Pelosinus fermentans DSM 17108: one gene and its partner. The protein of the gene in region 1 interacts with the protein of each later gene in a pairwise test. Links are inferred from orthologs where the notes say so. Each region holds a gene or a part of one and is shown in the gene's direction. Other genes may lie near its edges.

Region 1 (13,371 bases):
GGGAAGTTCTTTCACGAATTTTTGATTTTTCATAAGCAGAAATAGCGCCTTTCATACTGAAGAATAAGCGGCCTTCTGGTGAGGAATCATAATCGCCGGTAACAAAAGTAATTCTGGCACCTGTTTTTTCTATTTCATCAGCAATAATCAATTGATTGGTAAGATTACGGGAAAGACGGTCAGGATCATAAATAGCTACGATTTTTATGATCCCGTTTTGTAAATCATTTCGTAGTTTATCAAGGCCGGGTCGCTCTAAATATTCTCCGCTATAGCCATCGTCAATATATTCTTTTATTCTGGTGTGATCTATCGCTAATAAATGATTGCGACAGGCAGCGATTTGGTCGTTTAAAGAATAACCTTTGCGGGCTTGGTCATCTGTTGACACTCTCACATATAGCGCATTCATAATATCCTCCATTATTATTGAGTGTTATCTATTTTTATGTGAGGATAAAAGAAAAATGACAGAACACATGTTCTGCCATCTTAGAAGAATGTATCCAATGACTAAAAACACCCTAAGATTCCATCTTCTATAAGTGGGACTAAGACTAGCATTCCATCCATATCTTAGTCTTTTTTATTTGAAACTTATTTTCCTCTGCCGGCTTTTCTCATGGGCATTTGATGGCTGGTATTGTTAGCTTTTCCTTTAGCCGCCTTTAAGAATGATTTATTGTTTTCATTTGCTTTTTTCTTCTTATCAAGTAATAGAGCCTGTAAATCCAAAGTGCATTCCTCCTTTGCTCGATTGTTGCATCTTGTAAGAGATAAGTCTATTATACCATGGCTTTTTAACTAGTCCAAATGTTAAAACGCATAAAAACGTATTTTTGCAAGAGACATAGTACACTACTGCGATTCTTTGATAATTAATATCAATGAATGTACTAAAAATAAAAACATTTGTTTTTATTTCCGGCAGGATTTTATGATTTGTCCGACGAATTAACGATAATCCTAAAATTTTGTAAGTATAGTCTTAGATGTACTTGGAGGTGGATCTGTATAACATCTGGATAGAGCTGCAAGCTGGCTAGTCGGTGGGGAGCCAAATACACGCTGGATATCTATCGGTACCGAAGAAGCCATAGGGGAACAATAATATTGGGGGAAATATGATGAAGAAAATAATTACTACTGCTCTTGCTGCCGCTATGGTTTTAACTACAGGAGCTGCCTTTGCCGCTCCTGTAGAACTTGATGGTCAAGTCAAAGTACAATACCGTTCTAATACTGCTGATGGTGATCCTGATACTCAAGGCGGCATATATAGTTTTCGCCTAAATGCCAAAACAGCCTTAAGCAATAATGTTGATTTGTTTGCCCGTTTTGCTGCACAATCTCTTAGCGGAGACAAAATTGGTCCGGATTTTTCCAAAGCTAAATATGGTAATAGCGTAGCTGTTATTGATCAATATGGAATTATCGTAAAGGAAAACGATTTTCAATATAAAGTAGGACGCCAGGGGCTTTCTATTAGCCCTACCGCTCTTTTATATAGTAGTGAAGGATATATTGGAGAAGATATGGTACTTTTTGATGGTGTAGTCGCTACTGGAAAATCTGGTGTAACTTCATTACAAATTGTTGCTGGTAAAAGTGATAAAGATACTAAAGATAAGGTTTATTCGGTTCATGCTTCTTATAGTCCTGTAAAAGATTGGACTGTAGGAGGTACCATTGCAAAGGCTAATCCTAATGCGGGTAGTGATAGAACTTTTTGGGGAACTGATGTCCAATATACTACTGGTAAAGCCAGCTTTGTAGCGGATTATATTAAATCTGATGCTGATACTAAAAATGATGCTCTCGTCCTTGGGGTAACATATGCCTTTGATGATAAAAATAACTTATCCGCTTATTCCCACAGAACTGATGCTAATGCAGATATTTATACTGATTGGGATCGTGGAGAAAAAGGTGCATACTATATTTATAACCACAAATTTGATAAAACCACTTCACTGAACTTATTATATAAAAGCAATTCTGCAATTGACACTGATGCTGATAATACTTCTTTCCGTGCTGCAGTTGCATATAAATTTTAAATTGCTGTCTTACAGGAGAGAACGCGAATCGTTAGGTTCGTGTTCTCTTCTTTATTATTGACAAAGGTATCAATAGTAGTGTTCTCACATAGATTTAGATGAGGTGATCAATATGTCACGTGAGAGAAAGCCCTGTAAAGGCATATTTCGTGGTCTAATTATTGGCAGGACGAATCAGAATGGTGGACCATACTCTGCCATTGAAAATGGTGAATGCAGAGTTATTGAGTATGTGGAACAGAGTAATATACCTGAATTAGTAACTCTTGAAAGAGCGGTTGCCAATGCTTTTATTCAGACAGGTATCTGTCAGTACAATAGCAGAGAAGAAATAGAAAAATATATGGAAATTCACGATAAATAATGTAAAGAATATTTTAAGGCTTAAAGAGGATTTATTGACAGGTATATCAGAGCATGTTTTAATAAGTGTATAGAAGTATATTAGGCGGTGATTGGTATGAAAAGAGATGAACGAATTCCACCAATTGAAGCAGTTGAAAAAGCATTGCGAGTGAAGCCTATTGGACGTATACAACTATTCAAAAGACCTGAATATATGCCGAAAGAAAAGACAAACAATCAATCGCTAAAGAAAAAAGAAGATAAAGAAGAAAAGAAAGATGAGATTGTCAATCGAGCGAGTCATGCTGCTGGACGAGTTGGTGTAACGGTAGATTATAAAGTGTAAATGAATCGTATTGTTTTTACAAGTATGGATGGTTTGACTGCCTTAGAGGTGATAGAAATTATATGCAAAAACCCATATGTAGTAAGTGTGTGTATCTTTATACAACTTGGGATCGAAATTTTCCCTATGGATGTAGGGCTATGGGGATTAAAAGTGCATCATCGCCTTCCAAGGTGGTTAGAGGGGCCTCTGGGCAGAATTGTTTAGCATATACTGCAAAGCAGAGCAAGGAAAAATAGAATAGGGAAATAGCAAGCTTAGGTGTTCATCAAATAAACTTTATTAAAATGGGATATCATAAATCTTCTTGTCCCTCATAGAATGTATTGGGGGTGTGGATGATATGAAAGGCATTACCAATTGCGTATCAGATCTTAAACTTAAAGAAGTAATTAATATTGTTGATGGTAAAAGGTTAGGGGCGATTACAGATATTGAAATTGATGTGGAAAGTGGAAGATTAACAGCTATCGTAGTTCCGGGAAATGGCAGGTTTTTAGGCTTATTTGGCCGCAGCGAGGATGTTGTAATTCCTTGGGATAAAATTAATAAAATAGGGTTTGATGTTATTTTAGTAGAGGCTACTGCTTTTGCCGAAATCAAACACCTGGATAAATAAGGATTAGTAAATATGTTACGTACATATGATATAATGATAACGATTGCAGCTTTTTTATAAAGTTGGCAGTCGTTTTCTTTTGTTGTTTTTATTAAAATTAAATTTTATTAAAAAGCTAAGCAGGAGAAGCACAATATATGGCGTAAAGTAAATAATAGAGCACAATATCTAGTAAGACAATGTAACAGCAAAATTTTGTAGTGAGCTGGTGGGTATTAGCTCGTTAAAAATATCGTTGAGAATACATCAGGAAAAGGCTGTTACTTTATGAAGCTTGTTGAATGATTATCAAAAGGGGGAATTCCTATGCGTTGTCCATTTTGTGGTTGTGTAGAAAGTCGAGTGATTGATTCACGAGCAGCGGAAGAGGGGAGTACAATTCGGCGTAGGCGTGAGTGTTTGGAATGTATGCGCCGCTTTACTACATATGAAATGATCGAACAATCCCCCTTAATGGTAATAAAAAAAGATGGTCGTCGTGTAATCTTTGAACAGAGTAAATTATTAAATGGGATTGTAAGGGCTTGTGAGAAACGCTATATACCAATTAATGAAATAGAAGCTTTAGGAGAGCGGGTAGAGCGAGATATTCGCAATACGATGGAACGAGAAATCTCTACGCAACAAATTGGCGAAATTGTAATGAAACATTTAAAAGATCTTGACCAAGTAGCATATGTTCGATTTGCTTCAGTGTATAGGCAATTTGCAGATATTAATAATTTTATGGAAGAATTGCAAGCATTGATGAAAAATAAACAATAATTACAGTATAACCTATATAAAGTGAGGAATTGGTATCATTATGAAAATTAAAAAGCGAGATGGACGTGAGGTCTCCTTTGATGAAAATAAAATTACGGAAGCTATTTTTAAAGCTGCTAAAGCTGTAGGTGGAGCGGATAAACAATTAGCAATGGAATTAACATTAGATGTCCTGCGCTTTTTAAAACAAGAATATAATGGAGGAACATTTGGTGTTGAAGAGGTCCAGGATGCTGTAGAAAAAATCTTAATTGAAAAAGGACATGCAAAAACGGCGAAAGCCTATATTTTGTATAGAGATAAACGAACTCGTATGCGCGATGGCCAATCCTATTTGATGGATGCTGTTGCAGAAATCTTAGTAGAAACCAATCGAGAAAATGCTAATATTTCTAATTCTCCTTCAGCCAAAATGCTGCAGATTGCCAGCGCTGCCAGTAAATCTTATTATTTGAATCGCTTACTTCCTGAACACATGGCTAATGCTCATATAAAAGGAGACATTCATATTCATGATTTAGACTTTTATGGAACAACATTAACTTGTGTACAAATTCCTCTTGGTAAATTATTAAAAGATGGTTTTAATAATGGGCATGGCTATATTCGGCCACCGAAGCGCCCAGCATCTGCAGCGGCTTTAGCTGCTATTATTTTGCAAAGTTCGCAAAATGATATGCATGGTGGTCAGTCTTTTGCTTTCTTTGATTCGGATATGGCTCCTTTTATGGAAGGCATTAAAGAAGAAGAGGTTTATCAGGCAATGGAAGCATTTATTTATAATCTCAATTCTATGCATAGCAGGGCAGGAGCACAAGTTCCATTTTCTAGTCTGAATATCGGTACAGATACGACACCAGCGGGACGTAGAGTAACAAAAAATCTTTTATTAGCATATGAGAAGGGGTTAGGCCATGGAGAGAACCCTATATTCCCCAATATTATTTTTCGTGTAAAAGAAGGTATTAACTTTAATAAGAAAGACCCTAATTATGATTTATTTAAGCTGGCAATCCGTGTAGCTTCTCAGCGCTTGAATCCTACTTTTAGTTTCATGGATGCTTCATTTAACAAACCTTATGGTGATCAAATTGGTTATATGGGATGCCGTACTAGAGTTATGTCTAATAAATGCGGACCGGAAGTAACGAATGGACGGGGAAATCTTAGTTTTACCACGGTCAATTTACCTAGGCTTGCGATTCAGGCAGAACGAAATTTAATGAAGTTTTATCAGAGCTTATCCGATCTCATTGATTTAACTTGTGAACAGTTGTTTCATCGTTATCAGGTGCAAGGGAAATTAAGAGTAAAAGATATGCCATTTTTAATGGGGCAAGGCTTATATTTGGATTCAGATAAATTAGCTGCAAATGACATGATTGCAGATGTGATCAAACATGGCACGTTATCAGTAGGCTTCATTGGCTTAGCTGAAGCTTTGATTGCCTTAACGGGCTATCATCATGGTGAAGGTGAGGAATCCCAAATATTGGGTGAGGAAATTGTGGCATTTATGCGCAACAAAGTTGATAAGGCTACGGATAAATACATGTTGAATTATACGTTGCTGGCAACACCGGCAGAAGGATTAGCAGGACGTTTTGTCAAAATGGATTGCCGTGAATATGGCTTGATCCCTGGTGTAACAGATAAAGATTATTATACTAACTCCTTTCATATTCCTGTCAATTATTCCATTAGTGTATATGATAAAATAAAAATAGAAGCGATTTATCATAAATATACAAATGCAGGTCATATTAGTTATGTGGAGTTTACAGCACCTCCTGTAAATAACCTCAAGGCAGTTGAAGATGTGATTCGTTACATGCAGCAATGTGATATTGGATATGCAGGTATTAATTTCCCCGTAGATTTTTGTGAAGGTTGTGGCTATCTCGGTGTAATTGGTGGGGATACATGCCCTGTATGTTCTATGTCTGACATCAAAAGAGTACGACGCATCACTGGTTATCTGAGTACCATTGATCGCTTTAATGACGCAAAGCATGAAGAATTAGAGCAGCGTGTAGCACATCTGTAATAAGATGGTTAAAAGGAATGTATCGTATTTAAGATGGAGTGATAAGTTTTGACTTGGCAATTAAAAGAAAAGTTACAGAAAACTTTGGCAGAAGAACAGGGGGCGATGGTTTTTCCTCCTGGATCACGTCGAGGCTTTGCATTAGTGTATCCAAATACATATCATGTAGGAATGTCCAATTTAGGATTTCAAATTATTTATCAACAAGTCAATTCTAGGGGAGATACAGCCTGTGAAAGGTTATTTTTACCTGACAGAAAAACAGAGCCTGAATATATTCGTACGAATACACCGTTAATGACCATCGAAACGCAACGTCCATTATATGGATTTTCTTTAATCGGCTTTGCTCTAACATTTGAAATGGATTATTTTAATGTAGTAAGTATTTTACAGCTTGGAAAGGTTCCTGTATTAGCTGCTGATCGGGGAGAAAAAGATCCTTTGGTTATTGCAGGCGGTCCTTGTGCGACCTTTAATCCAGAACCTTTAGCTGATTTATTTGATGTGTTTATCATTGGTGAAGGCGAAGAAATCATACACGAAATATTAGATGTCTATTATCAGGCACGTGATAATAATATCTCTAGGCAGGAAATTTTATTTCAAATAGCACAAATTCCTGGTGCATATGTGCCTTGTTTTTATCAAGTGGAATATAAAGCAGATGGTACGATTAAAAAAGTATCTTGTTCTGAGGGAGTGCCCCAGCATGTACAGCGGCGCTGGATTCAAGAGTTGGATCAATATGAGGCGCAGACGGTGGTTGTAACTCCAAATACTGAGTTTAAAGATATGTTTTTGATTGAGGTAGCTCGTGGCTGTGGCCGCCATTGCCGCTTTTGTATGGCAGGGTATTGCTATCGAAATCCTCGAGTAAGATCGCTAAAGACATTAGAAGCCGCCGTTGTAAAGGCAAAAGCATATCGCAGTAAGGTTGGATTAATGGGGGCTGCGATTTCTGATTATCCTGAGATTGATTCGTTATGTAATATTATTTTAGAACAAGGAATGCATATGTCTGTGGCCTCTTTAAGAGCCGATACTCTTACCTTGGATTTGGTAAGTGCATTGGCTGTTAGCAAACATCGAACAATTACTTTAGCGCCGGAAGCTGCGAGTATCCGTTTGCGCAAAGTGATTAATAAAACCATTACAGATGAGCATCTATTTAATTCCATTAAAATGGCGGTTAACGCAGGGATACCCCATATTCGACTCTATATTATGATTGGATTACCTTATGAGGAAGACGAAGACATTGAAGAAATCGTTACCATGGCAATAACTATTAAAGAGTATATGGAATCTTTAGGCAGTAGAGGACGGTTAACCTTAAGTATTAATCCCTTTATTCCGAAACCCTTTACACCTTTTCAGTGGATGCCCATGACACAGGTTTCAGTAGTGGAAAAAAGGCTAAAGTATATTAGCTCTAGTTTGCGGCAACAAAGAGGAATAGAAGTATTGGTTGAATCGCCAAAAGAAGCTTATATTCAAGGTGTTTTAGCTAGAGGAGATCGGCGGTTGTCTGCTGTATTGCTAGATGCTCACGAGAAGGGCGGCAGTAAAGGTTTTAAGCAGGCGATGAAAAAGAACATGCTTCGTGAGGAAGATTACTTATATCGTCAGCGGGAGCCAGAAAGTGAAATTCTGCCTTGGAAAGTGCTGGATATGGGGCTGGATTCATTGTACTTAGAACGAGAATTAGAAGAGGCTAAAAAAGAAGAATTTACTGCTCCATGTGCGCAAGGCTGTACTCGGTGTGGAATATGTAAAAAGGCTGATAGGAGTGTGTAGTGATGGAGCGATTTATTTTAAACTATGGAACTAGAGGGCAATGGTATGGAACGTTTACCCATTTCAGTGCATTAGCTATTAAACATGGTATATCTAGTCGGTTTGGCGGGGTAAGTAAGCCGCCATTTCATTCCTTGAATGTAGCGCTGCATACAGGCGATTGTGATGAGAGTGTTATTATAAATCGGCAGCTGTTTTGTCAAGGGATTGGGATTCATTCAGAACATATTGTGACCGCTCAACAGCTTCATACGGATCATATTGCAGTGGTAACCCAAGAAGCAAAAGGAAGAGGCGCAGGCAGCTACGAGGATGCAATTCCAAATACAGATGCTCTGATAACTAATGTTCCGGGAATTCCTTTAATGTTATTTTTTGCTGACTGTGTTCCAGTGCTAATTGTAGATCCGGTACAGCGGGCTATTGGCGCAGTTCATGCAGGTTGGAGAGGAACGTTGGAAAAGATTGCGCAAAAAACAATCCTTTCCATGCAATCTAATTTTGGTACGAAACCTGAGGATTGTCTGGTTGGAATAGCTCCTTCTATTGGTCCTTGCTGCTATGTTGTTGATGAAATCGTAATTAATAAACTAAAAAAACAATTCAATAATTGGGAAGAACTAATAAAAGAAGCCAATGAAAAAGGCAAATGGTATTTTGATTTGTGGAAAGCCAATGTACACCAATTGGAAGAAATTGGTGTGAAAGGAAGTAACGTGGTAACCAGTGGAGTGTGTACTGCTTGTAATCATGAATTATTTTTTTCTTATCGAAAAGAAAATGGGGCTACTGGAAGAATCGGAGCTGTTATTGTCTTGTAAGCGAATGCTTACAAGATTTTTTTTAGAATTTATAAGTTTTGCAAGTGAAAACATATAAGAAATTATGAGCCACAAAGGCACAATGCCGCAGCTGCGGCACACAAAGGAGAGCACAAAAAATATAAATACCCACCCTTTGTGTCCTGTGCGTCTTTGTGGTTCGATTCGTTTTATCTGTTTTAAAGGATGCGGAGCGTTTTTCTTATTATTGTAATGTCAATATATTTTTTATGTTTAGGAGATACTTAAGAGGAAATTAATGTTTATTCGCGAATAATGCATATAATGGAGGGTTTACCATGTCTATTCGAACAAACTTAACCCAAGTTATAGAAAATATTCATAGTGCTGTACATAAGAGAAGTAAGACATTAATTAATGAATCTAAAAATGTTAAATTGGTAGCTGTAACAAAGAATCATGATGTAGCAGCCATTCAAGAAGCGGTTGCTGCTGGAGTGCTGGCAATTGGCGAAAATAGAATACAAGAAGCCGCTAAAAAAGCTCAAATACTTCAAAAACAAGTGGAATGGCATCTTATCGGTCATTTGCAGACCAATAAGGTTCGTCAAGCAGTCCAGCTGTTTGATCTGATTCATTCTGTAGATAGTAAAAAAGTGGCTCTGGAAATTGATCGTATTGCCGGTGCCTTAGGGAAAAGGCAAGATATTCTGATCCAGGTTAATATGGCTAATGAAGATACCAAATTTGGGATCGCTTCCAAAGATGCTTTAACATTAGCGAAGTCTATTAGCAATCTAGAGCATGTCCGATTATGCGGAGCGATGACGATTGCCCCTTTTTATGACAATGCAGAGCAAGCCAGACCTCTATTTCGCAATATGTGCCAATTATTTATGGAACTAAAAGATATGAATTTGGCGAATACAAATATAGAGTGGCTATCTATGGGAATGACAAATGATTATATCGTAGGTGTTGAAGAGGGAGCAAATTTAGTACGTATTGGTACTGGGATATTTGGACAGCGTCAATATTAAAGGGAGGTATAAAGGAACATGAAGTTTATGGAAAAAGTCTGGGGAAGCTTAGGCTTATTTGAACCTGTAGAGGCTGAGGAAGATCCAAAGCAAAAAGTAGAAGAATTAGAAGTAGGGAAAGGAAAAAAAAATAGTAACCTAGTAAATTTACCCACTGCTCAGAAACAAATGAAAGTTATGGTAGTGGAGCCATTCTCTTTTGATGATGCTCAACATGTAGCTGATCATTTGAAAAATCGAAAACCTGTTGTTGTGAATTTTGAGAATTGTGATAAAGAAGTTGCTAAGCGCATGATTGACTTTATTAGTGGGACTACCTATGCTTTAGCTGGGAGCATTCAAAAAATTGGTAACAATATATTTCTCTGTGCTCCTAATAATGTAGATGTTACTTATAGCCCTCATGAAGAAGGCAGTGATAAAGAATTTTTACCATGGAATAAATAAAGAGTTAAAATACGGGGGATTACCAGATGTTGCAGAATAAAAAAATCGGTTTTATCGGTAGCGGAGCTATGGCTGAAGCCTTAATTGATGGAATATTAAAAGCTAATTTAGTTACGCCGAGTCAAATTATCGTAAATGATATTTCACAGAATCGTCTAGAGCATATGGCTGGGAAATTTGGTGTACTTACGACGTTAAGTATTAAGGATACTGTAAAAGCAGCAGATATATTGTTTTTAACTGTGAAGCCTCAGATTATTAATGGTGTATTAGATGCCATTGCACCACTGCTTTCACCTACAACCTTAGTTGTATCAATTGCAGCGGGAATTACAATTGGAATACTTGAGAGCAAATTGATACGGATTCCAATTGTAAGAGTTATGCCAAACACTCCGGTGTCAGTAGGGGAAGGGATGTCTGTTCTTGCTTTGGGGCATTATGCAGGTGAAGAAAATGGCGAATTAGTATTAACTATTTTTGCTTCTGTAGGTAGAGCCATTATTATGGATGAAAATGCTATGGATGCAGTAACGGGATTATCAGGTAGTGGTCCGGGATACGTCTTTGTACTTATTGATGCATTAACAGATGCAGGTGTCCGGGTTGGCTTGTCCAGACAAAATTCATTGGTTATGGCAGCTCAGACCTTATTGGGAGCAGCTAAGATGGTTCTGGAAACAGGGGAACATCCCGCAAGATTAAGGGATATGGTAACTTCTCCAGGTGGAACTGCTATTGCGGGTATACATGTATTAGAGCAAAAGGGTGTAAGAGCAGCTTTAATTGATGCAGTACAAGCAGCTACAAAACGTTCACAGGAGATGGGGAAAAAATCACATGGGTGACCGAGAAAAAATTATACGATATTATCAGGCTAGCGGTGAAGGTGAATTAGCAGCTAAATTATTGGATTTAGCTGAAGCGGCATTGCGTAATCGAAAGTACAAAGTAACAGAGTTTCTGGATCCTTACGGTTATAGCATTGCAGAAACGATTGGTGCACATTATGATCGATTAAAGCTGGTAGCCAGCGGTGGTTATGATGGGGCGGAGCGAGTTAAAGCTGTTTTTATAAATGAAGAGTTTCGGGGTACCCCTGATGCTGCAGTAGAGGCTGTCTCCGTAACATGGGATGAGAGATATTATCAAATCACTCATCGAGATGTGCTGGGGGCATTGATGGCATTAGGTATCAAGCGAGAAATTATTGGTGATATCATTATGTGTGGGCATGGATGCCAAATTATTATCGATTCATCTTTCTTCAATTTTCTTATGCAAAATTTCAGTAAGATTGGTGCGGCGCCTATCAGTATTACGCAATTGAAGATCGCAGATATTGCTCCTCGAGAAGAAAAAGTAAAGGAAATCAAAACGACTGTAGCTTCTCTTCGATTGGACGTCATAGCAGCAGCTGGTTTTGGAACTTCCCGCAGCAGAATGTCAGAGGAAATCGTGGCAGGTAAACTAAAAATAAACTGGCAGGAAGCTAAAAATAGTGCTCAGTCCATTAAAGAAAATGATGTTATTTCAATGCGTGGACGGGGGAGAGTCGAAGTTTGTGAAGTACTGGGGCAAACCAGAAAAGGACGAATGAGTGTTGTATTAAAACGTTTTATGTAGATACGTGGAGGTGTATTCATGCTAACCCCTTTAGATATTCATAATAAAGAATTTAAGAGAAGTTTTCGAGGATATAACGAAGAAGATGTTGATGAATTCCTTGACCGAGTCATAAAAGATTATGAGCTATTATATCGGGAAAATATTGAGTTGAAAGAGAATATGGACCGACTTAATAGTAAATTAGAACATTTTCAACATATGGAAAACACTTTGCATAATACGTTAATTGTTGCTCAGGAAACAGCGGAAGAAGTAAAGTTAAATGCTAAAAAGACAACAGAACTAATGATAAAAGAAGCAGAGATCAACGCTCAGAAACTCGTAGAGGAAGCTGCCAACAAAGTACGTCGTATGGCTAGTGAATATCAGGATTTGAAAAAACAAGTTGATGTATATCGTGTTCGTATGCGTACCCTTGTACAAGCACAGTTGGAGATATTAGGTGAATCTGGTGAGGATGAATAGGTAATTTGACAATGTACCTTTTATTGGTTATAATCAACTTTATTGTAGAATGTTAATACTAATACAAGTTATGATGGAGACAGTAGCTAAAAAACTGATTTTACAGCGAGTTAGGAATAGTGTAAGCCTAATAGTAATCAAGTTTAGTGAAGATCACTCCTGAACTGCAAACTGAAATACAGTAAGATTTGCCGTTTAACGAGCGTTATATCGTTACAAAAGTGGCTGTAACAGTCATTAGGGTGGTACCACGGGAAACAACCTCTCGTCCCTTCAGGGATGAAGAGGTTTTATTTTTTTGGAGGTGTTATTGTTGGATTATAGTAAAACCCTTAATTTACCGCAAACTGAATTTCCAATGCGAGGAAATTTACCAGAAAGAGAGCCTGAAATGCTCAATTACTGGAAGCAACAAAAAATTTATGAGAAACGTACAACGCAGGTGGAAAAGCCTAAATTTATCTTACATGATGGGCCTCCTTATGCGAATGGTGATATTCATATTGGTCATGCTTTAAATAAGATTTTAAAAGATATGATTTTGAAATACAAATCATTACGCGGATTTAATACTCCTTATGTGCCTGGTTGGGATACTCATGGTCTACCGATTGAACATGCTGCCATAAAAATACTCGGTCTAAATAGGCATGAACTAAAACCATTGGATTTACGTCGTGAATGTAAAGATTATGCTTTGAAATTTGTTGATACCCAGCGTCAAGACTTCAAACGTTTAGGTATTGGTGCTGATTGGGACAATCCATATGTAACATTGCGGCCTGTCTATGAAGCAAAGCAGATCGAGGTCTTTGGGGAAATGGCTAAGAAAGGTCATATTTATAAGGGTTTAAAATCGGTGTATTGGTGTACTTCATGTGAGACTGCTTTGGCAGAAGCTGAAATTGAATATGCAGAAAAAAAATCTCATACCATTTATGTTAAATTTCCTTTAGTGGATGATAAAGGGACTTTGCCTGTAGGAATAAATGCTGAAAATGTATATGGTGTCATTTGGACAACCAC
Region 2 (4,771 bases), 900 kb from region 1 along the record:
GGGTTTCAACATCAACCCTCTGGTAGAGTCACGCCTTGCGTAGGCGTGTAGATCAAAACTGAGGTGGAATCTCATCCTATCTCCGAATGCTTGGTGTTTATCCAAAGCAGTTGGAGTTATAGAAGAAGAAATGGGAACATACTGTATGGAATGATTAAAGAGGCAAAGAGGAGCTTTGTGAGTACCATTATATTGCCGAGGGAGAAGTCTTAAAAATAAAAGATACATTATGTGTCAAAGAACAAAAAACTTACAAAGTTGAGGGATCATAATGATATTTGTAAAACATACCCCTAATCATGCAGGTGTGGCTATATATGGTGATTGTTTAGATTTTGAGGAACTTTATGGTGCACTGCATGATGTTGTTGGTAAGGAGAATCAATATGTTGCCTACCAAGGTGTTCGTATAAGAGTGTTAGGGTTCTGCTATGAGCTGCGCCATGCTTTAATGGGGAATCGGGAATTTGAATTTGTTGAGAATGGTATGGATGAGAATCGGATGAAAGAGTTAGCAATGATTACTCCTAAGAAAAATATATATATAGGCACTCATATTTTATGGCCGGAAATATTGTTTGTTATTATGTGTTTGAGTGATTTTATTTTGTTACGCCAGAAAAAAAACAAGTATCCAGAATGGGATGCGAATACTGCTGCGGTTCATAAGTTTCAGGCGGCGGTTGTAGAGTGCCTGAAGCAAGTAGTAACGGAGGCTTCCTATAAACGTATACTGAACATGATAACCCATGATTATACATGGTTTTACGGATATACAATACAGTATATTGATATTTTAAATGGTAAATTTCTGGCAATGAATAAGGAAAAGCGCTTAAAGAGTGTAGCAATCATAGCAAAGAGAATTGCAGAACCAGACGATGAATATAGAGAGGTGAGAGAGGAAGTTTTGGAAGAAGCTCTAAAATATAATTGTCCTGCAGATGAAATTCAATATGACTGGGACTATCCTGAAAACATCCAGTGGTGAATACGGATGAACAGGAGACGATTCTGGTTAAAAGTGATATACTATTATTTTGATTACGAATGGATAATGAGGGGAATCATTCCTATGATATTGACATATGAGATGATTTATTGTCTGAAAGTGTAAAACAGGGAGATTGGTGTGGTATGGTGAAAATTCGTTTAGCTTCTCAGATAACAACGGATTCGGTTGTAGATGGAAAGGGATTGAGAACGGTGATCTGGTGTCAAGGCTGTACTCATCATTGCCAAGGCTGTCACAATCTTGATACCCAGGATTTGAAGGGTGGTTTTGAACAAGAAATTGATGATGTGGTACAGACTGTTCTAGCGGTCAAACTGCAGTCCGGGGTAACATTTTCAGGTGGCGAACCAATGCTGCAGCCCGTTGCTTGTACTGCTATTGCTGAGCAATTGAAAAGTAAAGGCGTTAATATTTGGTGTTATACTGGTTTCACTTTTGAAGAGTTAATTAAGAGACCGGATTGTCTGGAATTTTTACAATACATTGATGTATTAATTGATGGCAAATTTGAATTAGCATTGAAAAGTTATGATTTGTTATTCAAGGGTTCTGCTAATCAGCGCATTATTGACGTTCCGGAAAGCCTAAAAGAGAAAAAAGTGGTATTGTATGAACCTTTGCCTTAAATAAAGAGATCATTGCTCGGCAAAAAAAGTGATAAAAAGTAACTGCAGAGGCGCAGAGAACGTAGAGATAGGATGAATATATCCCTCTGCGTACTCTGCGCCTCTGCGGTTAAAAAAATCGTACTCATTTAAATTTCAGAATAATCTTGAAAAAGATAATAGAAGTGTTATAATACAATTGTAAATGTATATACAACATGTCAACATGATGACATTTCAAATTTATGATAAATGTAAAGGTGGTAATCATGAAAAGAGTTGATAAAGATTCGCCGATTCCTTTGTACTATCAGTTGAAAAATATTATTTCCGAAATGATCGAAAATGAAGAACTAGCTGCAGATGAAGTCGTTCCAACAGAAAGAGAGCTGTGTGAATATCACGGAATTAGCCGAATGACTGCGAATAAAGCCATTGCAAGCTTAGTAAATGAAGGATTGCTATATCGGGAACGGGGAAAAGGAACCTTTGTTGTCAAAAACAAAGAAAAACATCCCCTGCATAATTTGCTGGGATTTACGGAAGATATGCAGCGGCGCGGCATGAGTATTCATACGAAAATAATTTCTTTTCAAAGAAAATCTGCAACGAAAAAATTGCAGCATGATCTGCAGTTGGAAGAGCAGGATGAAGTATTTGAAATTACCCGATTGCGCTCTGTTAATGATGAACCCTATGCCATTGAGACTGCTTATTTACCAACAGCACTTTGCGAGGGATTAACGGCTGAGGCGTTAGAGAATAATTCCTTGTATACCATTTTAGAAAAGCAGTTCGGTTTGCAGATTGAATATGCAAACCAGACCATCGAGCCTGTATTAGTAAATGATTATGAGAGTCAAATGCTGCAGGTAAAGCAAAAAACCTTAGCACTTATGTTTTCACGATTAACCTATACAAAAAAGAATATTCCCTTTGAGGTAACAAAGTCCATTTATCGCAGTGACCGCTATAAATTTGAAATAACATTAAAGCGATAATCGGTACTTGCTATGTGTATATAGGGCAAATTGCAAAGTGACATATGAATAGCACTAAATCGGCATTCTTTTATTCGATGACTAACATTCAGTGGAGTTAAAACTTCATCGAATCAAGTCTTCTTTATCTTTAGAAAGTACTATCAAGTTTTCTTTTTGCCAGGTCATTTTGTAGTTTGTAATGTATAAATAAAGAATAGGGGGTTCATAGTTGTGGGAAATTGGTTTGGGAAACTGCAAAAGATTGGTAAAGCGCTGATGCTGCCCGTGGCAGTACTGCCAGCCGCGGCTTTGCTGCTGCGTTTTGGTGCTCCGGATGTTCTTGATATTCCTTTTGTTATGAAAGCAGGAGGGGCTATTTTTGACAATTTGGCATTATTGTTTGCTATGGGTATTGCCATTGGTCTGTCTCATGATAATGGAGGCGCATCCGGTTTATCAGGTGCCATCGGTTATCTAGTACTTACCAATGGTCTAAAGACCATTAATCCTGATTTGAATATGAGTGTGCTTGGAGGTATTCTAAGCGGTTTGGTAGCGGGTTATTTGTATAATCGATTTTATAATATTAAGCTTCCTGATTTCTTAGGTTTCTTTGCAGGGAGGCGTTTTGTTCCCATCGTGACGGCAGCTGCAGGAATCGTTATGGCAGGAATTTTTGGCGTGATTTGGGCACCCATTCAAAGTATCATCCATAGCATGGGTGAATGGATTATTGGTGCAGGATCTCTAGGATTATTTGTTTATGGGATCTTCAATCGTCTGCTCATTCCTTTTGGACTTCACCACATTTTGAATAGTTTTGTTTGGTTTGTCTTTGGGAATTACACGGATGCCACGGGCAAGGTGGTAACGGGCGATTTAAATCGCTTCTTTGCCGGAGATCCCACAGCGGGCGGCTTTATGGCAGGTTTCTATCTCATCTTTATGTTTGCTCTGCCAGCGGCGGCATTGGCGATTTATACATGTGCAAAGCCTGAGAATCGCAGTAAAATCGGCGGTGCTCTATTATCAGTAGGATTTACAGCGTTCTTGACTGGTATAACGGAGCCTATTGAATTCATGTTTATGTTTTTAGCTCCGATGCTGTACTTCTTACATGCAATCATGACTGGCTTGGCGATGGCGTTAGTAAGTTCTATGGGAATTTTACATGGGTTTGGTTTTTCTGCAGGCTTGATTGATTTACTGCTGAATTGGGGTTTGGCAACGAAACCTGCTATGCTGGTTCCCCTTGGCCTGGGGTTTGCTGCTTTATATTATGTGGTATTTGTGTGGGCGATCAAACAATTTAACATCCCTACGCCTGGTCGTTTTGACGATGAAGCAGAGAATACGAAGTTAGACAATGTTGATAGCAGTGATTTCTCCATGAATCTTATAGAAAAGCTGGGAGGCGCAGAAAATATCGAGGTTGTCGATTCCTGCATTACTCGTTTGCGGTTAACTTTGAAAAATGCTGCTCTGTTAGATGAAAATGAGATGAAAGCATTAGGGGCAGCGGGTGTGATTAAGAGTGGCAACAGTGTTCAAATCATTGTAGGCACAAAGGCAGAAATGATTGCTGATGAAATGAAAAAGCTATTGATAGAAAGACGAAATCACATTACAAAAGATATACATAATACTTCAACACCTAATTTCTAAAAAGAGGTATATGGAATTGAAGGTTGGAGTTGATGCGTGCATATCTTCAAGATTCAATTCCTTTTTTCAATGAAATTCCAGGGAATACATAGGGCTAGGATTCATTGGAAGGTTACTCCCTTTGAATCAAGTCTCTTTTCAGGAGGACCATATGGAGCAATGGAATCAAGATACCATAGAGATTGATGAGGTTTCTACCATTGAAATGGTAACTATGTTTAATCGGGAAGATGAGAAGGTAGCTGCTGCCGTGGGAAAATGCACTGGGGTAATTAGTTCAGCCATCGACATCATCGTGGAACAGATGGTAAAGGGCGGGCGGCTGTTTTATATTGGCAGTGGTTCGGGGGGGAAGCTGGGACTGCTGGATGCAACCGAATGTCCGCCAACCTTTGGTACGGATGATAATACAGTGATTGGACTGATTTCTGGAGGAGAAGAAGCGCTCTCTGGCTGGCGGGAAGATACGGAAGATGACGAAGGTTTGGCAATCAAAGATCTTA

The links.
Region 2: the proteins of nrdD (region 1) and nrdG interact in binary tests that used the Escherichia coli proteins (3 or more experiments, as listed by UniProt). The link is inferred for Pelosinus fermentans DSM 17108 from one-to-one orthologs.

Annotation. Positions count from the first base shown.
Region 1 is NZ_AKVN02000001.1:2,346,571-2,359,941, forward strand. Bases 3,752-6,678 are described here. They hold nrdD (anaerobic ribonucleoside-triphosphate reductase), read left to right. Parts: upstream 3,752-4,175; coding sequence 4,176-6,182; downstream 6,183-6,678. Other genes in these bases: nrdR (transcriptional regulator NrdR), read left to right, coding at 3,752-4,135; FR7_RS10700 (TIGR03960 family B12-binding radical SAM protein), read left to right, coding at 6,231-6,678. In the rest of the region: FR7_RS10660 (recombinase family protein), read right to left, coding at 1-424; FR7_RS23480 (hypothetical protein), read right to left, coding at 598-735; FR7_RS10665 (porin), read left to right, coding at 1,128-2,060; FR7_RS10670 (hypothetical protein), read left to right, coding at 2,173-2,424; FR7_RS10675 (hypothetical protein), read left to right, coding at 2,521-2,751; FR7_RS24175 (hypothetical protein), read left to right, coding at 2,752-2,958; FR7_RS10685 (YlmC/YmxH family sporulation protein), read left to right, coding at 3,095-3,370; more of nrdR, read left to right, coding at 3,677-3,751; more of FR7_RS10700, read left to right, coding at 6,679-7,982; peptidoglycan editing factor PgeF, read left to right, coding at 7,985-8,803; FR7_RS10710 (YggS family pyridoxal phosphate-dependent enzyme), read left to right, coding at 9,103-9,804; FR7_RS10715 (cell division protein SepF), read left to right, coding at 9,823-10,251; proC (pyrroline-5-carboxylate reductase), read left to right, coding at 10,278-11,099; FR7_RS10725 (YlmH family RNA-binding protein), read left to right, coding at 11,092-11,877; FR7_RS10730 (DivIVA domain-containing protein), read left to right, coding at 11,896-12,345; ileS (isoleucine--tRNA ligase), read left to right, coding at 12,650-13,371. UniProt on the Escherichia coli protein: Catalyzes the conversion of ribonucleotides into deoxyribonucleotides, which are required for DNA synthesis and repair. Can reduce each of the four common ribonucleoside triphosphates.
Region 2 is NZ_AKVN02000001.1:1,445,379-1,450,149, forward strand. Bases 1-2,871 are described here. They hold nrdG (anaerobic ribonucleoside-triphosphate reductase activating protein), read left to right. Parts: upstream 1-1,101; coding sequence 1,102-1,641; downstream 1,642-2,871. Other genes in these bases: FR7_RS06375 (DUF6904 family protein), read left to right, coding at 272-991; FR7_RS06385 (GntR family transcriptional regulator), read left to right, coding at 1,890-2,621; nagE (N-acetylglucosamine-specific PTS transporter subunit IIBC), read left to right, coding at 2,835-2,871. Also shown: more of nagE, read left to right, coding at 2,872-4,268; murQ (N-acetylmuramic acid 6-phosphate etherase), read left to right, coding at 4,420-4,771. UniProt on the Escherichia coli protein: Activation of anaerobic ribonucleoside-triphosphate reductase under anaerobic conditions by generation of an organic free radical, using S-adenosylmethionine and reduced flavodoxin as cosubstrates to produce 5'-deoxy-adenosine.